DNA from 2 places in the Priestia sp. SB1 genome. Region 2 is predicted to be linked to the other one. Evidence: predicted binding sites of a transcription regulator. Region 2 holds the regulator's gene; the other holds the start of a gene.

Region 1 (7,958 bases), 260 kb from region 2:
CGGAAGTATGAGAATGAGAAATAAGGTTCAAGACCCGTTGATACTCCAACCATTGTTCCAGTACTGCCAGTTGGCGCTACTGTTAATAAATGAGAGTTTCGGATACCGTGCTCTTTAATGTTTTCACGAATATCTTCAGGCATTTTTTTCATGAAGCCTGTATTTGTGAATGCTTCACGTAAAGAAGCCGTTTCAGCATCTGTTTCGCCCACTAAGAACGGGAAGCTTCCTTTTTCTTTTCCAAGCTCTACAGACGCGCGGTAAGCCGTCGTGGCAATTGTTTCAAACACTTTATCTACTAACTCATTGCCTTTGTCAGAGCCGTATTCTGTTTCACAATAAATAAGAAGATCGTGAAGACCCATTACACCAAGACCAACGCGGCGTTCGCCAAGCGCTTGCTTTTGGTTTTCTTCTAAGAAATAAGGAGTTGCATCAATAACGTTATCTTGCATTCTAACGCCCGTTTCAACCGTTTGACGTAGCTTTTCAAAGTTAACTGTTTTTGTTTCTTTATCTGCCATTTGCGCTAAGTTAACAGCAGCTAAGTTACAAACAGAGAATGGTGCAAGTGGTTGTTCACCACATGGATTCGTTGCAACAACGTGCTGACCATATGCTTGAGCATTTGTCATGTCATTGGCATTGTCGAAGAAGAAAATGCCTGGTTCAGCTGAGTACGTTGCACAAATATTAATTAAGTTCCATAGCTCTTTTGCACGGATAGTACGGTACGTACGAACTTTGTTTCCTTGTTTTGCCCACTCGCGCACGTCGCCTACTTCGTGCCAGTTTTCATTGTAGTTAGCCATTTCTTCTTTTGAATAGCTTTCTACGTCTGGGAAGCGAAGTTCGTATTCACCGTCGTTTTCAACAGCATCCATAAAATCTTTTGTTAAGCATACAGAAATGTTTGCTCCTGTTAAAAACTCTGAGTTATGAACGCTGTACGTTCCGCCTGTTTGCAGCTTTTCTTCTGCATCTTTAATGATTTTTTCACTGAACCCACCAAGACCAGGAATTTGTTTATAGTTAATGATTCCTTGGTACATTGCTTCTTCAGACTCTGTTAGCGGCGTGAACTTCAATTTATCTTGAGCGTGCTTTTTAATCATTTCGTCATTTGTGTTTTCAATTAAGAAACGTAAAATGCGAGGGTTTTGCATTTTAGAAATAATAAACTCTACAATGTCAGGATGCCAGTCGGCAAGCATGATCATTTGAGCCCCACGACGCGACCCACCTTGCTCAACAAGATGCGTCAGTTTAGCAATATCATCCAACCATGAAACCGAACCAGATGATTTGCCGTTTACACCGCGAGCCAGCGTGTTGCGCGGGCGAAGAGTTGAACCATTAGTTCCAACACCGCCTCCGCGGCTCATGATTTCCATTACTTGTTTGCGGTGTTCTGAAATACCTTCGCGTGAATCTTTTACATAAGGCATTACGTAACAGTTAAAGTAAGTTACGTCCGTGTCAGCACCTGCACCATAAAGAACGCGGCCAGCGGGTACAAAGTTTAGCTGAACAAGCTCTTGATAGAACTTTTCAAACCACTCTTTGCGCTTTTCTTCTGTTTTTTCCACAGAAGCTAAGCCTGTTGCATTACGTTTTGCAATTTGCTCATAGAAGACCTCTAGAGGTTTTTCAATGACATCTAAAGAACGAGTAATTAACCCATTTTCTGCTTCTTCAGGTGATAAAGCTCCTCTAAACTCATCTTCTACCTTGACAACAGCGGTTTTTTGCTCAAAATTAATGCTTTCCACATAGCCAAGTCCTCGTGCTGGAAATTTTGGGTCTTCCTTTACAGTTAGAACAACAAAATCTCCTTCTGATAACGTTAATTTTTCCGTATCTTTAAACGCATAGCGGTCTAACATTACCAATCTTGAAACACCTTTATGAGTTAACTTCATATCCGGTGTAATCGGATGTACTTGCGGAAAGCGTTCAATATCTGAATTGAGCTTTTCAACATTCATATTCACTTTTTGATTTAACAAAACAGTCATTCTCACAACTCCTTACCTATCGAACATCTATAAATTTATTAACTCTATTTCCTTTTAAAGGAAATAGAGTTTTTCAATCAACTATCAATAACTTACCACACGGCTTGGACGAATTCAATATATAGTATTTGACACTTCTCCAAACATCTACATATAGAAGGGTGTCAAGTGAAATATTTTTTTTTTCGTAAAAAAAGTGTTTGACTTTTCTTCCCTATGTATTCTATTAGCCCAGCATTGTTTCTAAAAATTCCAATAAAAAGTGCAACTTATAAGAAGTTGCACTTTTATCTATTTACCATCCGCATTCGTTTAGCGCTTAAAGTTCCATTCATCCGATCCGTACTTTGTGCGCGCTAGTTCTTCTACATATGCTTCCTCTTCTTCAGATAGTGTATACGGTTCTAAATCGATATCAAGAGCAGAAGCAAATCCTTTATAAAACGCTTCTTTTGCTTCTTCGATAGAAATTTTGCGGCCCGCAATTGCATTGATGGCTACCGCTTTAGAACGAAATGCGCGCTGCATTCTTTCTTTCACGCGGTCATTTGGATAATTAAACACGCTGAATAATTTATCTTCATCAATCTCTAACAGAATAGAGCCGTGCTGTAGAATAACTCCTTTTTGTCTAGTTTGGGCACTTCCAGCAATTTTGCGGCCCTCTACAACAAGTTCATACCAAGAAGGAGCATCAAAGCACACGGACGAACGAGGGTTTTTTAAGCTATTTTTTTCTTCTTCTGAACGAGGAATAGCAAAATAAGCCTCGAGCCCTAACGAACGAAATCCTTCCAGTAAACCTTCAGAGATGACGCGATATGCCTCTGTAACTGTCTTAGGCATATTAGGATACTCTTCAGATACAATGACGCTGTAAGTAAGCTCTTCATCATGAAGCACGCCCCTGCCGCCCGTTGGACGTCTCACAAAGCCTAATCCTAATTCTTTTACTTTATCAAAGTTAATTTCTTTTTCAGCTTTTTGAAAATAACCGATTGACAGCGTTGGAGGGTTCCATCCGTAAAAACGAATCGTAGGTGGAATTTCTCCTTTACTATGCCATTCTAATAACGCTTCATCTAACGCCATATTGTAATAAGGCGAACGGTTGTTGGAATCAATAAATCTCCACTTTGCTTTCATCTACCTCATCCTCAGCTATATGTAATATAAAAATAAATCCGTTTTTTAGTCTACCAAAAGATTGAGCTAAGGAAAAGCAAAGAGCAACATAAAACTGTGAATTCAAATGTGGTAGTTTTTTCATTTCGGGGAAGAAATCCGCTAGATTCAAGGCAAAATCGCTTTACTTCTAATTTCATTCACTTATATAATAAGAGTATGGATTTTGTCGAAGAAAGGAAGAATCAGCATGTCACCAATTACAGCAGTACTCATTTTACTTGGAGTAATCATCATATACTCTGTCGTTATGTTCTTTATCCAACGTCGCATTATGAAAACGTTAACTGAAGAAGAATTCCGCAGCGGCTACCGCAAGGCACAGCTAGTTGATATTCGCGAACCGAATGAATTCGAAAACGGACATATTTTAGGCGCACGAAATATTCCTCTTTCACAGTTCCGTATGCGCATTAAAGAATTTCGTCCGGATCAGCCTGTGTACATCTATTGTCAAAGCGGAATGCGCACAGGACGTGCAGCACAAATGCTTCGTCGCCACGGTGTTAAAGAAATCTATGATTTAAAAGGCGGCTTCAAAATGTGGAACGGTAAAGTAAAAAAGAAAAAATAATGGTATGTATATAGAAAAACCTCGCCTTTGGGCGAGGTTTTTTGTTAGACGTTTTGAACAGCCTGTTCTTTCTGATAGCGAAGAACTGGTTTTCTCGCTGCCAGCGTTTCGTCAAGGCGCTTCACAACCGTTGTATGCGGAGCTTCCTGTACGAGTTCAGGCGTCTCTTCTGCTTCTTTTGCAATTTGAATCATCGCATCGATAAACGCATCTAGCGTTTCTTTCGACTCCGTTTCCGTTGGTTCGATCATCATGCACTCTTCTACGATAAGAGGGAAGTAGATAGTCGGCGGATGATAGCCAAAATCAAGCAGTCGTTTCGCGATATCCAATGTGCGCACACCAAGCTTTTTCTGACGTTTTCCTGATAAAACAAATTCGTGCTTACAGTGACGGTCAAACGGCAGCTCATAGTGTTCTGCTAAACGACGCATCATATAGTTGGCATTTAACACAGCGTTTTCCGTTACGGCTTTTAAGCCGTCTGGACCCATTGAACGAATATACGTATAAGCGCGAACGTTGATACCGAAGTTGCCGTAAAACGGCTTTACGCGTCCAATTGACTGAGGACGGTTATAGTCAAAGTGATAGCCTTGTTCTGTTTTCACAAGCACTGGTTTAGGCAGATACGGAATTAAATCTGCTTTTACCCCTACCGGACCAGAACCAGGACCGCCGCCTCCATGAGGACCTGTAAAGGTTTTATGAAGATTTAAATGAACAACGTCAAATCCCATATCTCCAGGACGAGCTTTGCTTAATACTGCGTTTAAATTTGCACCATCATAATAAAGTTTTCCACCTGCTGCGTGAACAATTTCAGCCATTTCTAAAATATCTTCTTCAAATAACCCTAGCGTATTTGGGTTTGTTAACATTAAAGCGGCTGTATCTTCTCCCACTACGCGGCGTAAATCCTCTAAGTCCACTAAACCATGTTCATTTGATTTTACCGTTACCGTTTCAAATCCCGCAACTGTTGCCGAAGCAGGGTTCGTTCCGTGAGCTGAGTCTGGAACAATGACTTTTGTTCGCTGCGTCTCACCATTTGCTTCATGATAGGCACGAATCATCATAAGCCCGGTCCACTCGCCATGAGCACCTGCTGCTGGCTGAAGTGTTACTTCATCCATTCCCGTAATTTCTGTTAAATGCTCTTGTAAATCATATAAAAGTTCGAGAGCACCTTGAACCGTTTGCTCATCTTGAAGCGGATGAATATGCGCTAACCCAGCAATCCGTGCTGCTTGTTCATTCACTTTTGGATTATATTTCATCGTACATGAACCAAGCGGATAAAACCCTGAGTCCACTCCGTGATTTCGTTTTGAAAGCGCGGTGTAATGACGCATAATATCAAGTTCTGATACTTCAGGAAGCTCAGGAGCTTCGGTACGGACATACGCTTTTCCAAGCAGCTCTTCAGCATTTACTTGCGGAACATCTAACTCCGGCAATGAATAGCCGATTCGCCCTTCTTTACTGCTTTCAAAAATAAGTGATTGATTTTGATTAAGCATGAAGATCCCCCAATTCATTTACAAGTTGGTCAATTTCCTCTTTTGTACGGAGTTCTGTAAAAGCAAGCAGCATGTGATTTTCAAGTGCTTGGTTATCACGGCTAAGATCATAACCGCCAATTATTTTTGATGCTAATAAATGATTGTTTGCTTCTGTTACCGAAACAGGAAGCTTCACGACTAGTTCGTTAAAAAACGGTCCTTCAAATGCTACATTTACCCCTTTTGCCTTTAACGCTTCATATGCATAATGCGTTTTTGATAAGTTTTGCAGCGCCATTTCTTTTACACCTTGCTTGCCTAAAGCTGTCATGGCAACTGATGCTGCTAAAGCATTTAACGCTTGATTTGAACAAATGTTAGACGTCGCTTTATCACGGCGTATATGCTGCTCACGCGCTTGAAGGGTTAAAACAAACCCTCGCTTACCGTTTTCATCCACCGTTTGCCCTACTAATCGTCCTGGAATTTTTCGCATAAGCTTAGGCGTAGTTGCAAAGTATCCGCAGTGCGGGCCTCCAAATTGACTTGGAATACCAAATGGCTGTGCATCTCCAATGACGATGTCCGCTCCGAATTCTCCAGGAGGCGTAAGTAAACCTAATGATAAAGGATTGCTTGAAACCACAAACATACATTTTTCTTGATGAGTCATTTCTTCAATTTCTTTTAACGGCTCGATTTGTCCGTAGAAATTTGGATACTGGACAATAACAGCTGCCACGTCACTTCCCATCTCTTTTTCTAATGCAATCATATCTGTTACGCCGTCTGCTGCAGGGATTTCTACCACTTCAATGTATTGACCCTTCGCATACGTTTTTAACACATCTTTTGACTCAGGGTGAACAGCCGCAGAGACAAGTACTTTTTTCTTTTTTGTTTGACCCGCACTGAGCATAGCGGCTTCTGCTAAAGCAGTTCCTCCGTCATACATAGAAGAATTGGCCACGTCCATCCCCGTTAACTCACAAATCATTGTTTGGAATTCAAAGATGGCCTGAAGTTCTCCTTGAGAAATTTCTGGCTGATACGGAGTATAGGCCGTATAAAATTCCGAACGAGAAATAACATGATCAACAATAACCGGCATGTAATGATCATAAACTCCCGCTCCTAAAAAAGAAGAATATTCTTTCAAATGAGCATTTTTTGCAGCCATATTATTTAATTCTTTTAAAAGCTGAGGCTCTGAAGCCGCTTTTTTAATATTGTATTCTCCTTGAAAACGAACGCGCTGCGGAATATCTGAAAATAAATCATCAACAGACGAAACACCAATTGCTGCTAACATTTGCTGCTGATCTTGTTCTGTCATTGGTAAATAGCGATGTAACATGTTAAATTCCTCCCAAAAGCTTACTTTGAACGTTTATAAAAAGGTGTTGAAACCACTTTTGCTTTTAAGCGTTTTTTCCGAACCTGCACTTCCACTTCTTGACCAAGCTCTGTATACTCTGCTGATAATAGCGCTAAACCGATGTTTTTCTTTAATGTCGGTGACTGTGTACCTGTTGTCACAAATCCAATTTGTTCTTCACCTGCAAATACTTCGTAACCGTGTCTTGGTATACCTTTATCAATCATTTCAATTCCTACCAGCTTACGAGGTGCCCCGCTTTCACGCTGTTCTTTTAACACTTCTTTTCCAATAAAGCTGTCTTTGTTCGTCTTTACTGCAAATCCAATTCGAGCTTCAATGGGCGTAATATCTTTTGAAAGCTCTTGGCCATATAAAGCCAAAGTAGCTTCAAAACGAAGCGTATCGCGAGCGCCTAGTCCGCAAGGCAACACACCTTCCTCACTTCCTGCTTCTAAAATAGCCGTCCACAAGTGAGAGGCGTCAGCTGAAGAACAATAAATTTCAAAACCATCTTCTCCGGTATATCCAGTACGTGAAACGAGAGCATTTACATTCGCTACTTCTACATCATCAGCAAATGTAAATGGCTTTAATGAAGCTAAATTTTCATTCGTTAACGTTTGTAAAACTTTTTCTGCTAAAGGACCTTGTAATGCTAGCTGCGCAGTTTCATCAGATTGATTAACGAGCGTTACATCTCCTTGTTTGTGAGACACAAGCCACTCATAGTCTTTTTGAATATTAGCAGCGTTTACGACCAGCAAATACTCTTGATCTGCTTTTTTGTAAATCAGCAAATCATCTACCGTGCCTCCGTCTTCATAACACATAGCCGTATACTGCGCTTTTCCATCTACAAGGGTAGAAACGTCATTTGTCATCGTATGCTGAAGAAAAGCTAAGCTATCAGCTCCTGTCACAAGAATTTCTCCCATATGAGAGACATCAAAAAGACCTGCCTTTGTACGTACAGCTTCATGCTCTTCTTTAATAGAAGAAAATTGAACGGGAAGAGCCCATCCTCCAAAATCAATTGTTTTGGCACCATATTTTTGATAGATATCATAAAGCGGCGTTTTGTGTAATTCTGTTGTCATATTTATGTCCTCCTCTTTTTCACGTGAAACTTTTCATAACGGGGAGTTTTCAAATAGTGTGGGGATCACTATGTATCCAAACAAAAAAGGACAGAAAACCCCCTACTGTATTTAGTAGGAAGTCTCTGTCCTTTTCACCTGAAAGTTTACCTATAAACGAATAGGTTTGCCTCGTGGGTGGTCTATAAACGCATAGAC
Region 2 (7,958 bases):
GATGTATTAGAGCAATTAGCTAGCGCCCATGATATTATCCCAGAGATTTTACAATACCGTCAGCTAGGAAAATTACAGTCTACGTATATCGAAGGGTTAAAAAAGGTTATTCATGAAAGCGATGGAAAAGTTCATACCCGCTTTAATCAAACGTTAACTCAAACGGGAAGGTTAAGCTCAGTAGATCCTAACTTGCAAAACATCCCGATTCGTCTTGAAGAAGGTAAAAAAATAAGAGGTGCGTTCGTGCCTTCACAGCCTGATTGGTTAATATTTGCGGCGGATTATTCACAAATTGAGCTGCGCGTACTGGCTCATATTGCAAATGATGAAAAGCTAATTGATGCGTTTAAGCATGACTTAGATATTCATACGAAAACAGCGATGGATGTGTTCCACGTCGAAAGAGAAGAAGTAACGTCGAATATGCGCCGTCAGGCTAAAGCAGTTAATTTTGGAATCGTCTATGGCATCAGTGATTACGGTTTATCGCAAAGTTTAGGAATTACAAGAAAAGCAGCGGCTACTTTTATTGAACGCTATTTAAAAAGCTTCCCGGGTGTACAGGAGTATATGGATACGATTGTGCGCGATGCAAAAGAAAAGGGATACGTAACAACGCTCTTGCACCGCCGCCGTTACTTGCCTGAAATCACGAGCCGAAACTTTAACCTCCGCAGCTTTGCTGAGCGTACAGCTATGAATACGCCTATTCAAGGGACAGCAGCTGACATTATTAAAAAAGCAATGATCGAAATGGATAAGCGCTTAAAAGATGAAAATCTTCAGGCTAAGCTGCTGCTTCAAGTACACGATGAGCTGATTTTTGAAGCCCCAGAAGAAGAAATTAAAATTTTAGAGAAAATCGTACCAGAAGTAATGGAGCATGCTTTAGAGCTAGAAGTTCCGTTGAAAGTAGATTATTCTTACGGAAAGACTTGGTACGAAGCAAAGTAGTGGAAAAAGGATGTGACAAACGTGCCAGAATTACCAGAAGTTGAGACCGTCAGACGTACGTTGATTGAATTAGCCAGTGGTAAGACCATTGAGCGTGTAACCGTTAAATGGCCTAATATTATCAAACGTCCTGAGCAAGTTGAGCAGTTTTGTGACGCGCTTGTTGGACAAACCATTCGAGATGTTGAACGCAGAGGTAAGTTTTTGAAAATTGTACTCGATGATTATACGATGGTTTCTCATCTGCGTATGGAAGGAAAATATGCTCTCCATGAAAATGCAGACGAACCAGATAAGCATGTACACGTCTTTTTTCACTTCACCGACGGAACAGAATTACGATACCGGGATGTAAGGAAATTTGGTACCATGCACTTATTTAAAAAGGGAGAGGAAGATCTGTTTCCTCCTCTTATTGGCCTTGGACCTGAACCGTTTGACGAAACATTTAATCCAAGTCAGTTAAAAATGCGAATCGGCAAAACCTCTCGAAAAATCAAGCCGGTTTTACTCGATCAAAATGTCGTGGTTGGGCTAGGGAATATTTATGTAGATGAAGCACTATTTCGCGCAGGGATTCACCCTGAACGAGTGGCCAGCCAATTAACAGACGAAGAGTATGAAAAATTGTACGAAGAAATTGTAGCGACCCTTCAAGAAGCGGTGAAACAAGGGGGAAGCACAATTCGCACGTATGTAAACACACAGGGGCAAATAGGCATGTTTCAGCAGCAGCTTTACGTGTACGGAAGAAAAGGCGAATCCTGTAAAATTTGCGGTACCCCAATTGAAAAATTTGTTGTAGGCGGTAGAGGAACACATATCTGCCCAAATTGTCAGCCGGCTAAAAAATAACAATGGATGGGCTCCTTTCATATACTACGTATAGACAGAAAGGAAAGGAGTCCTCTCATCATGATAACATTTTCTTTACTTATTCTTGCTTTTGCCGTAAGTCTTGACAGCTTTAGCGTTGGCCTGACATACGGACTTCGAAAGGTGAAAATCCCGCTGAAATCCATTTTTATTATTTCATGTTGCTCAGCATTTTCTTTAATGTTTTCTATGTTTTTAGGAAAGGTACTTACGCATCTATTTTCAGTGGATGTACTAAATAAAGTAGGCGGAGGTATTCTTGTTCTACTTGGAATGTGGATTTTATACCAGTTTTTTTGTCCGGCAGATTCATCTCGAGTGAAAGAAGAAAAAACATTAGTGAAAATTGAAATTAAGTCAATTGGCTTAGTCATTAACGTATTGAAAAAACCAACGGCAGCAGATTTAGATAATTCAGGTTCCATCACTGGGATTGAAGCATTTATACTTGGAATTGCATTATCTCTTGATGCATTTGGAGCAGGGTTTGGAGCAGCTTTATTAGGTTATTCGCCGTATGCTTTAGCAATTGCTGTAGCTCTTATGAGTTCACTTTTTTTAAGTGCTGGCATACAGTTTGGCAAAGTTTTTTCACGTTTATCATGGATGAAAATGTTTTCCTTTTTACCGGGAGTTCTGCTTATTATTTTAGGTATTTTTAGATTTTAAATAAAGCGATAAAGGAGAGGCCAATGTCAATTGTAATTGGATTAACGGGCGGAATTGCTAGTGGAAAAAGTACGGTAACCGGAATGCTGAGAGATATTAATATTCCAGTAATCGATGCTGACCACATTGCAAAAGAAGTCGTCGAACCAGGAAAAGAAGCATATAACCAAATCGTAGAGACGTTCGGCCGTGCCATTCTTCACGAAAATGCGGAGATCAATCGAGCGGCTTTAGGGGGAATTGTGTTTTCTCAAGAGGAAGAACGTAAAAAGTTGAATGCAATTGTACACCCTGCGGTAAGAAAAGAAATGCTTTCTCAAAAGGAAAGGTATATCGAGGAAGGATATGATGCTGTGGTATTAGATATTCCGCTGCTGTTTGAAAGTGATTTGACGCATTTAGTCGATAAAGTAGTGGTTGTATATGTCGATGAGCCTGTGCAGCTAGAAAGGTTAAAATCTCGTAATGATCTCTCGACGAAAGATGCCTATGCACGTATCCACGCACAGCTGCCTTTGATTCAAAAAGTAGCCTTAGCCGATGCGGTGATCAATAACAACGGACCTGTAGAGGAAACAAAACAACAGCTTTTAAGTATATTAGCCCTATGGCTAGATTAAAGAGGCTGAGATAAACGTATGTTAGCTGAAGGGAAATCCGAACGAGCTTGATTCTTGAGGTAGAATCAAGCTCGTTCGGATTTTTTTATTGAGAATATTTACGAGCTTCTAAAAAAGAATGTGTTAAATATCTGTTCTCGCTATATACATATAGTAAAACTTAATTAAAATAATTTATTAAAAAAAATTAATATTATTCACTTTTTAAATATTTATGTTATACTATTCAATATAAAAAGTTAAATAGTATAACACATATAGAGAGGGGTATAGCCATGAAAGCACGTATTGCCATTAATGGTTTTGGGAGAATAGGAAGAATGGTTTTTCGCACAGCGATTATAGAGGAGAATTTAGATATTATTGCTATAAATGCATCTTATCCAGCAGAAACATTAGCACATTTAATCAAATATGACTCTATACACGGACCATTTAATGGAGATGTTAAATGTGATGATGATGCGCTAATTGTTAACGGTAAAAGAATCCAGCTATTAAATTCACGCGATCCGCTGAATTTGCCTTGGAAAGAGCTTGGGATTGATTTAGTTGTTGAAGCAACAGGGAAATTTAATTCAAGAGAAAAAGCGCAGTTACATATTGAAGCAGGTGCTAAAAAAGTTGTCTTAACGGCACCGGGTAAACAAGAAGATATTACTATTGTGATGGGCGTAAACGAACGAGAGTTTGATGTGAATCAGCATAACATTATCTCTAATGCCTCTTGTACGACAAATTGTCTAGCTCCAGTTGTCAAGGTGTTAGACGAAGCGTTCACAATTGAAAACGGTTTAATGACGACCGTTCACGCATATACAAATGATCAAAAGAATATTGATAACCCGCATAAAGACTTGCGAAGAGCCCGTGCGTGTGCTCAATCAATTATTCCTACAACAACTGGGGCAGCCAAGGCGCTTTCATTAGTTCTTCCTCATTTAAAAGGAAAGCTTCATGGAATGGCGCTGCGCGTTCCTACGCCGAACGTATCGCTTGTCGATTTAGTTGTGGATGTAAGGAAACCTGTGACGATGGAAGATGTTAATCTAGCGTTCATTAAAGCTGCTGAAGGACCTTTAAAGAATATTTTAAATTTAACAATGGAACCACTCGTATCAATTGACTTTAATACAAATCCTCATTCAGCGATTGTAGATGGACTATCGACTATCGTAATGGAAGATCATAAAATTAAAGTGTTAGCTTGGTACGATAACGAGTGGGGCTACTCTCAGCGCGTAGTCGATTTGGTAAGATATATTGCTGCAGAAATGCGTAATGGATCAAAGATAAGAGTAAGCTAAGAAAGCTATAGATTGCTTTTTAAAAAAACAGGGAGCTATCGCCCTGTTTTTTTTGTTTTTATTCAGAAGAATAGGGAAAAGCAATAAGATAATCATGCAAAGGAGTGTTTCTTTTCCTCAATTTTATTAAAAAAATGAATAGTCGTTTAGCAGCGTTTACACACTGTCTCACGAGAACACAGTGGTAATTTGTATAGGTCTATCTGCGGGAACAATCTTTAATAAAATCAAAACACGTATTGCAAAATAAATGTAAACAAAGTATACTATGTTTCGTGAACTTCTTGTGTACCTTTCGGTGATGTGGCTACTTAAAGGGTTAGGACCTCTTTGGACTAACTTTCCCCCGTGGTAGTTAACATGCTATATGGCGAAAGAACTTCATGTTTAACGATTAAAAATTGTTAAAGGGGGAAATATCATTATGGAAACAATGGGTCGTCATGTCATCTCAGAATTATGGGGATGCGATTTCGATAAGTTAAATGATATTGATTATATTGAAAAAACGTTTGTTGATGCAGCTTTAAAATCTGGTGCGGAAGTTCGCGAAGTAGCGTTCCATAAATTTGCACCTCAAGGTGTAAGTGGCGTTGTTATTATTTCAGAATCACATTTAACGATTCACAGCTTCCCAGAGCATGGTTATGCAAGTATCGATGTTTATACTTGTGGTCATTTAGATCCTACAATCGCAGCAGATTATATTGCAGATGCTCTAAGTGCACAGACACGTGAAACAATTGAATTACCACGTGGAATGGGTCCTGTTCAGGTAAAACAAACTAAAGCGAATGCACTTTAATAGTGTCGATTGATTACGTAAGTTAAGAGGTGTATTACACACCTCTTTTTAGTATATAAATTTTTAATATGCAAAAACAAAGGTGATAACAACATGGGGGTAGTACAAGTAGTTAAATCTTTATTTTCTAATCATGTAGAAACAAGCGATCGTCATTCAGATCCGACTCTAAAAACGCATTATTACAAAACAACGGCTGGGAATGCATTTAAGCAAGTTCATGAAATGTTGAAGCATATGCAAGGGATAGAGATACTTGCTGCGTATGAAGAGCGAGGAGAAATTAGCTTAAACGTTGTAAAAGGAAGAAAAGCTTTTGTTGTGATTACCATTATTAGCGTACGTCCTCTTGAAACCGCTATCGATTTTTCTGCTACAACAGAGTCAAAAGTGGTGCCAGTTGATTTTGGTTTTAGCAAAGAACTTGTACGTACGCTTTATAAGAGCTTTGATCAAAAACTTATTCCTCTTTCTTCGTAAGTTCCTTATCATTTTTGAATTTCAGGAAATAAAATGGGGAAATTCCTTTTCCTTTACTTGTATTCAAGCCTTGTTTTCTATAAGATGGAATAAAGTAAATCCTTTAATATAGCATCGTGTTTGATAAAGGAAATGATGATGACAATCATAATAAATGGCGAATAGCCGGCTAACATAGATGAAAATTAACTTATATGAGAGAAAATAAAAAGAAAAACAAGGTTTATTATTGGAGCTGAGAATATGAAGTGCCCATCCTGTCATTACAATGGAACGAGAGTGCTGGACTCGCGCCCTGTAGAAGAAGGCCGCTCTATTCGTAGAAGACGTGAATGCGAAGAGTGTCACTATCGTTTTACAACTTTTGAGAAAGTAGAAGAACTTCCGTTAATTGTTGTAAAAAAAGATGGAGCGAGAGAAGAGTTCAGCAAAGACAAAATCCTTCGAGGGTTAATTAAGGCGTGTGAAAAACGCCAAGTAAGCTTAAAACAACTGGAAGATACCGTACACGATATTGAAACAGAGCTGCGCAGTCAGGGTACATCAGAGGTGCAGTCAGATGTGGTAGGAGAAATGGTGATGGAGCGATTAGCTGCTATCGATGAAGTCTCTTATGTTCGATTTGCTTCGGTATACCGACAATTTAAAGACATCAATGTATTTATTGATGAATTAAAAGATTTAATTAAGAAGGAACGACTGTAAAAGAGCTATTGAAGTATTCTTTAGGCTCTTTTTTTGTCATTTCTATTACTTTAAAAGTAGGTAGGGAACGACATGAAAGAACAACATTGGAAAGAAATGATACCGGTCGATCGTTATGTTGTTCGTTCGAGCGGCATACTGCAGGAATACGACCGAAAGATTTTAACAATGCTCTATCAGCCGTTGGTGGGTACGACGTGTTTTGGTTTGTATATGACGCTATGGAGCGAGCTGGAACAAGATCGTTTATGGGGAAAAGAGTCTACGCATCATCACCTAATGTCAATGATGCAAATTAATTTGAAAGCTATTTACCATGAGCGGTTAAAATTAGAAGGTATTGGTTTGTTAAAAACATATATTAAGGAAGAAGATGATGTTCGTGTGTTCATTTATGAGCTCATTCCTCCTCTTACGCCCCATCAGTTCTTTAACGATGGCGTGTTAAATGTATATTTATATAACCGACTAGGAAAATCCATCTTTCAAAAAATAAAAAATTATTTTTCGGATTCACTCGTGGATGATCAATCGTTCAAAGATGTGACGCATTCATTTAACGATGTATTTAAATCAGTTAAAGCAACGGAGCTGGCTCCAAGTTTTCAGTCTGAAAGCAAGGATGTATTTTCTCCTGATGCTCAAACGGACTTTATAGATTCTTCAAACCGTGCTTCTATTGAGATGAGCCCGGATTCCTTCGATTTTGATTTATTTTTAGCAGGCCTAACAGATTCAATGATTTCGAAAAGGTCAATTACATCTAAAGTAAAACAAGCGATTGAAAAGTTAGCTTTTTTATACGGCATTGATCCTCTTCAAATGAAAAATGTAGTGCTCGATTCGCTAAATGAGAATGATCAAGTTGATATTGAATTGCTTAGAAAAGCAGCACAGTCCTTTTACCAATTTGAAAATGGAGAAGCACTTCCCAATCTAAGCGAACAAATTCAGCCTCCTATGCTTCGTACCATGCAGGAAAAGCAGCCTCAGACTAAGGAAGAGCAGCTCATTCAACAGCTAGAAGTCACCTCTCCTCGACAGCTATTGATCGAGTTTTCAGGGGGGGCAGAGCCATCAAAAGCAGATTTGCAAATGATTGAAGAAGTGATGTTTAATCAAAAGCTTTCACCAGGGGTAGTAAATGTTCTGATTTACTATGTTATGCTAAGATCCGATATGAAATTATCTAAGAGCTATGTAGAGAAAATTGCTGGACACTGGGCGCGCAAAAAGGTACAAACTGTTCAAGATGCCATGAATTTAGCTAAAAATGAACAGAAAGAATATCAGAACTGGACTGAGGCAAAGCAAAATAAAAAAACGGCCGGACGAAAAATTGTGCGTAAAGAAATGGTGCCAGAGTGGTTGAGCGATGAAGAAAAAGAAGAGAAAAAGCAGCCTTCAAAAGAAGCGGATGAATTTGAAGAAGAAAAACGAAAGCTACAAGAAGAGCTCAAGCAGTTAGATCAAGAGCTAAAACAAAAGCATAAAGAATAAAAAGCAGGTATGATAGAGATGAGGTGAAAAAGATGAAGC

Evidence for each region. Region 2 encodes NrdR, which represses ribonucleotide reductase genes. Its sites were predicted from a motif close to AACACNATATATNGTGTT; they were not measured.
Region 1: WKH56_RS03100 (vitamin B12-dependent ribonucleotide reductase) is a predicted target of NrdR. The motif match lies at 2,130-2,147, and genes of this name have one in related genera.

Annotation. Positions count from the first base shown of each region.
Region 1 is NZ_JBBJSS010000001.1:604,408-612,365, forward strand. Features, by position in the region: gene WKH56_RS03100 (vitamin B12-dependent ribonucleotide reductase) at 1-2,018, opposite strand, end outside; gene WKH56_RS03105 (lipoate--protein ligase family protein) at 2,331-3,164, opposite strand; gene WKH56_RS03110 (rhodanese-like domain-containing protein) at 3,394-3,777, shown strand; gene gcvPB (aminomethyl-transferring glycine dehydrogenase subunit GcvPB) at 3,822-5,300, opposite strand; gene gcvPA (aminomethyl-transferring glycine dehydrogenase subunit GcvPA) at 5,293-6,639, opposite strand; gene gcvT (glycine cleavage system aminomethyltransferase GcvT) at 6,660-7,760, opposite strand.
Region 2 is NZ_JBBJSS010000001.1:868,216-876,173, reverse strand. Features, by position in the region: gene polA (DNA polymerase I) at 1-957, shown strand, start outside; gene mutM (DNA-formamidopyrimidine glycosylase) at 979-1,812, shown strand; gene ytaF (sporulation membrane protein YtaF) at 1,873-2,502, shown strand; gene coaE (dephospho-CoA kinase) at 2,526-3,122, shown strand; gene WKH56_RS04510 (glyceraldehyde-3-phosphate dehydrogenase) at 3,398-4,429, shown strand; gene speD (adenosylmethionine decarboxylase) at 4,854-5,234, shown strand; gene WKH56_RS04500 (hypothetical protein) at 5,328-5,714, shown strand; gene nrdR (transcriptional regulator NrdR) at 5,958-6,419, shown strand; gene WKH56_RS04490 (replication initiation and membrane attachment family protein) at 6,492-7,919, shown strand; gene dnaI (primosomal protein DnaI) at 7,952-7,958, shown strand, end outside.